2 regions of the Desulfofarcimen acetoxidans DSM 771 genome follow, and region 1 is predicted to be linked to the other one. Evidence: a T-box and tRNA genes for the amino acid it is inferred to sense, from the RefSeq annotation. Region 1 holds a T-box; the other holds one or more tRNA genes.

Region 1 (3,206 bases):
CTGGCTTCCGTCCAGAGTCATTATACTCTCACCGGCCGCAGCCCGGCGTACAATAATATGGTGATTCTCCAATGTGTCATAATCAAATGCGTGCATGGGTTGACCCAATTCCAGCATGACGTAGTTGGTCACATCCACAATATTGCTGATTGGTCTCACTCCGGCTGCCCTCAGTCTTTGCTGCATCCACCCCGGCGATGAACCAATCTTAACATTAACCAAAACCCGTGCTGCATAACGCCGGCACAGAGAAGGAGCGGCAATGTCCACCCTGGCTTTTCCCGCAATAGCGTCCGGCAGTTCCTGCACAACCGGTTGAGGCACACGCAGCGTGTAGCCAAGCATAGCAGCCACCTCACGCGCTACACCAATCATCGAGAGGCAATCTCCCCTGTTTGGGGTCAGGTCAAGCTCCAAAATTGTATCATTTAAACCCAGTACTTCTTTTGCATCAACACCTATAGGAGTGTCTTCCGGTAAAATCATAACACCGGTTTGTTGTTCCGGAGGCAGGAACTTAGCATCCATGCCCAGTTCCTGGCCGGAACAAAGCATGCCATAAGACTCAACACCGCGCAGCTTTGATTTTTTAATTTTTAAACCACCTGCCAGACTGGCTCCCACAACAGAGACAGGTACAATATGTCCTTCCCGGACATTTGTGGCACCGGTCACGATCTGCAAGGTTTCACTTCCGGTAGTTATAGAACAAACAACCAGCTTATCGGCATTGGGATGTTTATCTATTTTCAGGATTTTACCGGTATAAACTTTTTCTATCCCTTCCCCCAGATACTCTACTTTCTCCACGGCAACACCGGCCAGAGTCAAGCGATCTGCCAATTCCTGCGGAGGGATATCTATGTCAACATACTCTTTTAGCCAGTTATAAGATACAAGCACTTAGCAATAACCCCCTATCTTAAAATACCAGACTAACTAAAACTGCCCCAAAAATCTTAAGTCGTTATCAAAAAGCAGGCGCAAATCATCAATACCGTATTTGAGCATAGCAATTCTTTCAACTCCCATGCCAAAGGCAAAACCGGTTACTTCCTCGGAATCATAACCGGACATTTCCAATACTCTGGGGTGCACCATACCTGAACCAAGCACCTCCAGCCAGCCTGTGTGTGAGCAAACACGGCAACCTTTTCCACCACACATTACACAGGAAATATCAACCTCCGCACTGGGTTCTGTGAAGGGGAAATAGCTGGGGCGGAAACGAGTTTTGGTCTGGTATCCAAACATCTCCTCAGCAAAAACCTGTAAGACGCCTTTTAAATCGCTGAAAGTAATTTTCTTGTCTATAGCCAAACCCTCAATCTGGTGAAACATTGGTGAGTGTGTGGCATCATCGTCCCGCCGGTATACTTTGCCCGGAGCAATAATTTTTACCGGCAAGCCCGGCACTGTTTTTTCCATAGTATGTACCTGTACAGGTGAGGTATGAGTGCGCAGCAACACTTCGTCAGTAATAAAAAAAGTATCCTGCATATCACGTGCCGGGTGATCCTTGGGCAGATTCAAAGCCTCAAAATTATAATAATCATGTTCAATCTCAGGTCCTTCAGCTATGGTAAAGCCCATACCCAGAAATATATTCTGTATCTCCTCCGTAACTGTGGTTAACGGGTGTTTTTTACCCAGGATGACCGGCCTGCCCGGAAGAGTAATATCTATTTTTTCTGCCTTAATTTTAATTTGCTTTTCTATTGCTTTTAGCTTGTTAAGCCTGTTGCCCAATTCAACTTCTATTTGCTCTCTCACTTCATTGGCCACTTGACCGATTTTAGGACGTTCATCCGCTGAAAGTGAGCCCATTCCTCGCAAAACCTGAGTCAGCGAGCCTTTCTTACCCAGTACCCTGACTCTGATATCGTTTAACTGGCCCAAATTTTCTGCTGACTGAACAGCTGCAGCAGCTTCTTCAGCAATCTCCCGTAATTTTCTCTCCATACCCATCCTCCTTTACATTTATTTATCAAGAAAGTCGCTTTAAACGACTTTCGAGCAGTCATAGGCACTCTATCATAAACATAGTTTCCCAAAGTAAAACAAAAATCCGCCCCATTAGGGACGGAAATATTCCGCGGTACCACCCTGTTTGTCTGCCTCAAGAATACCGGCAAACCACTTAAAAATCCAGGTATTAAAACCTTTCTCCCGATAACGGTGGAAAAAACCGGCTACACCTACTGGTATTTTACGTTCAGCTGCAGTTCAGGGGTGAAATTCAACAGGCAAAGTTCTTGAAAAGGCTTTCAGTCAATGACCTTTCCTCCCTGAATAACTTATTGACCTCTTACTCTTCCCCTTCATTACTGTTAACCATATATTTATATTTAAATAAAGATACCAAATAACTTTCCCAAAGCCTGCATCAAGACAAGGGAAGAAAGAAAATAATACCGTAATGTACTAGTGAATGGCTAGTTTCCTGTACATTATGTAGGCAGTAACCGACCCGGTCGCCTCGAACAGCCTCCAAAAAAAATCGGCGGTTAAAAACAACTTAACCACAACCTTTCCCTGATTCTTGGGGACCTTCAAGGTTGATTATAACATATGGTCAGAGTCATTACAAGAAAGATAACTTATTTTTCAGTACTTAAACAGATCTTTGGCGGACAGCTTCATAAAGCATTATGGCTGCCGCTATAGCCGCATTCAGAGACTCGGCGTGACCCGGCATAGGAATATTGACGGGGATTGCCGGCAGTCTTTTTAAGCCTTCACTTACACCGTTAGCTTCACTGCCCACCACAAGAGCTACCGGTCCGGTTAAATCTACCGAGTATACAGGTTGGCAATCCTGCGGCATACCAACTACCAACCTAATTCCTGCTTGTAATAACAACTCTGCCGCCTGAACCGGTTCACCGGCCATAATCACAGGCAAATGAAATAAAGAACCCATAGTAGCTCGCAGGGTTTTGGGATTATATAAATCCACTGTGCCTCTGCTCAAAATCACCGCGTCTACACCGGCAGCATCAGATGTTCTAATAATTGTGCCCAGGTTGCCGGGATCTTGAATACCGTCCACTAAAACCAGCAACTGTTTTTTGACCCTGGTTAAAATCTCCTGTAAACCGGTTGGAACAGACTTGATCACAGCTACTACTCCCTGTGGGGTAGCTGTGTCAGATAAACTTTCCAATATTGGCTCAGTTACCTCCCAAAAGGGAACATTAGATTTA
Region 2 (3,206 bases), 1.2 Mb from region 1:
CAGAACAACCATAATAAAACCCCCAATTTATTTATTCAACAATGATTATTTACCTATAGTTACTTAAAGTTTCATATACGACAAAATAATTATAAATCCTGCAGCCAAATCTATTATTTAAATTATATAAATAATTAATCTCTTCCCACTCATTATATTGTATAATGATGTCAACATATATTTACACTGTATATTTTTATAAAAGGGGCTGTGCGTATGAATAAAGCTGCCGTTATTAATTCATTTAGCCATATATCCTATGAGCAGTCAATTAATCTGTTAGAACGTATAAAAGGAGGTCTTTTCGGGCTGGCCGCCGGAGACGCTCTGGGTGCTACTCTGGAATTTATGAACCGTGATGAGATACAAAGAAAATACGGCGTTCTAAAAGACATTATCGGGGAAGGCTGGTTAGGCCTGCAGCCGGGAGAGTGTACTGATGATACAGCTATGACTCTGGCTGTAGCCATGGGAATACAAGACAACCCCGGCAACCCGCACAGAGCCGTGGGTCAGCATTTTGTCAGCTGGTACGATACCAAACCCAGGGATATTGGTAACATTGTCAGTACATCAATATATAATTTTAAGAAATACGACAGCTGGGCCGAGGCCTCGCAAAAAACTCATGTCAGCCTGAGCAATCGCAGCGCCGGCAACGGCAGCCTCATGCGCACACTGCCTGTCAGTCTGGCTTACCGACATGACAAAGATAAAATGTGCAGGATATCCGCTCAGATATCACACATGACACACTATGATTCCCAGGCCGCGGCAGCCTGCATCTTTTACAACCTGTTAGTTCTGTCGGCCCTTGAAGGAAACCCTGACAAGGACTCTATGATTTTTACTGCGCTGGCAGAGGCAAAAGCTTACTGCAGCGCCAACCTGCCCGCATTGCCTAAAGGCTACTGGGAGGATATTGCTAACAGTATTTCATTAAGGAAAAATCAGATTTGGGCCTCCGGTTTTGTACTGGACAGCCTGATAGCTGCGCTGTGGGTTTTCTATCACTTCCCTGATTTTGAATCAACCGTGATTGAAGCCGTTAACCTGGGAGATGATGCTGATACGGTTGGAGCCATCTGCGGTGGGCTAGCGGGGTGTTTTTACGGATACGAGTCGATACCCGGACGCTGGCTGGAAAAACTAAAGGTTAAGGATACTATAGAAAAAACGGCGCGTGGGTTGTTGGATCTAAATGTTTAATAAATTAACAGGTAGTATTTTTTGATATAAGATAGACATATCAATAAGTTTAATATAACTCGCTTCCCTATATTGATTCGTTGCCATTACCAATTGTCCCAAACACCCAAAAAGTCGCTTAAGGCTGCTTTCGATCAGCCATAGGAACTCGTGCTTGTCGCAAATTATGTGGTACTGACTTGATTATGCAATATAATTTGCACTTCATTATACAATGGCTTATTCACTGATCCATCATAAGCATAACTTCCTGAAACACAAAAAACCGTCTACTATATACTACTATATAGTAAACGGTCTTTTGCTATTGGAGGCGGCACCCAGATTTGAACTGGGGAGTGGAGGATTTGCAGTCCTCTGCCTTACCACTTGGCTATGCCGCCAGGCATAAGTGGAGCGGAAGACGAGATTCGAACTCGCGACCCTCGCCTTGGCAAGGCGATGCTCTACCACTGAGCTACTTCCGCATATGGTGCCACGGGACGGAATTGAACCGCCGACACGAGGATTTTCAGTCCTCTGCTCTACCAACTGAGCTACCGTGGCATTTATGGCGGAGCTGACGGGAGTCGAACCCGCGATCTCCGGCGTGACAGGCCGGCATGTTAGACCACTACACCACAGCTCCGCATTTAATATTGTCAGAACACTTATCCACTGACAATGTATAGTATACCTAATTTTCAACTGGAAGTCAATTATAATCTTTTACTATGTGGAAAATTATTTTCCGCCGAAACTCAAAATTATTTCCCGCACCAACTTGGCCGCCAATAAAGAAGTACGCTGGGTAGCGTCATAGGGCGGGCTGACTTCTACCAAATCAAAACCAATCACCCTGGTCTGCCCCAGAAGATGAATTACCTGTAAGGCCTCCCGTGAAGTAATTCCACCCGGCTCAGCGGTGCCGGTGCCTGGAGCATAGGCAGGGTCAACCACATCTATATCCATAGTTACATATACAGGCCTATCCCCCAACTGCTGCAAAATTTTTTTAAGGGGACCAATCACCTCATCAGGGTAGAAATTTGTTTCCTTACGGGCATAAGCAAACTCAGACCCGTCACCCGAGCGAATACCGAACTGGTAAACATTCCTGCCGCCCACTGCCTCGACTGCACGCCTTATCACAGTAGCGTGTGAATAGACCTCTCCCATATAATCTTCCCTCAAATCCGCGTGAGCATCCAAATGAATCAACGCCAGACCAGGATAAAAGGCGGCGGCTTTTTCTATAAAAGGAAGGCTGATTAAGTGCTCACCGCCTAATACCAGGGGGAATTTACCCTCAGAAAACAGTTTCTCGGCTACCTGGCCAATACGTTTCAGGCATTCTTTTATATTGCCATAGGGTAAGATTAAATCGCCATAGTCAAAAAAGGTGAAATCCCGCAGATCACGATTCAGATAGTAACTATATTCTTCCAGACCAAAAGATACTTGCCTGATCTCCTGCGGGCCAAATCTGGACCCAGGCCGAAAGCTTACCGTAAAGTCCATCGGCACACCGGTTATCACCACCGCTGATTGCTCATAGCTGTCCGAACATCCCATGAAACGCGTATTTCTTTCGACTAGGCCATTCATCTAATCACCTTATTTCAATAGGTTTTGAACAAAAGGGGGCAATACAAAACTTGCCTTATGCACCACAGGCGAATAATACCTGGTGGCAAGCTCAGAAAACCTGGTTGTATCTGCTTTTTGAGGGTCATATATCTTTGAACCTATAGTAAAGCTCCACAAACCGCCAGGATAGGTAGGAACGCATGCCAGGTACAGGCTTGTTACCGGAAAGATGTCTGCCACATCTTTTTGTATCCTGGTGATTAGTTCCTCGTTATAAAAGGGGGACTCTGTCTGCGCCACAAATAATCCGTCCTGCGTTAATGCCTCAGAGACAGACCGGTAAAACTCCGCGCTAAAAAGTCCTACTGCCGGGCCTACCGGGTCAGTAGAATCAATAATAATTACATCATAGGTATCTTTATATTCCT

The links. A T-box is a leader RNA that pairs with one kind of tRNA and senses whether it is charged. The one in region 1 lies ahead of pheS (phenylalanine--tRNA ligase subunit alpha), so its partner is inferred to be a tRNA-Phe.
Region 2: it has a tRNA-Phe gene. The T-box ahead of pheS (phenylalanine--tRNA ligase subunit alpha) is inferred to sense a tRNA for this amino acid. The anticodon was not compared.

What each region holds. Positions count from the first base shown of each region.
Region 1 covers NC_013216.1:2,572,187-2,575,392, forward strand. The annotation lists gene pheT (phenylalanine--tRNA ligase subunit beta) at 1-903, opposite strand, end outside; gene pheS (phenylalanine--tRNA ligase subunit alpha) at 940-1,962, opposite strand; T-box leader at 2,076-2,334, opposite strand; gene DTOX_RS11735 (TrmH family RNA methyltransferase) at 2,615-3,206, opposite strand, start outside.
Region 2 covers NC_013216.1:3,763,966-3,767,171, forward strand. The annotation lists gene DTOX_RS17300 (YlbF/YmcA family competence regulator) at 1-12, opposite strand, end outside; gene DTOX_RS17305 (ADP-ribosylglycohydrolase family protein) at 217-1,209, shown strand; tRNA gene DTOX_RS17310 (tRNA-Cys) at 1,518-1,592, opposite strand; tRNA gene DTOX_RS17315 (tRNA-Gly) at 1,602-1,676, opposite strand; tRNA gene DTOX_RS17320 (tRNA-Phe) at 1,680-1,755, opposite strand; tRNA gene DTOX_RS17325 (tRNA-Asp) at 1,761-1,837, opposite strand; gene speB (agmatinase) at 1,933-2,796, opposite strand; gene speE (polyamine aminopropyltransferase) at 2,806-3,206, opposite strand, start outside.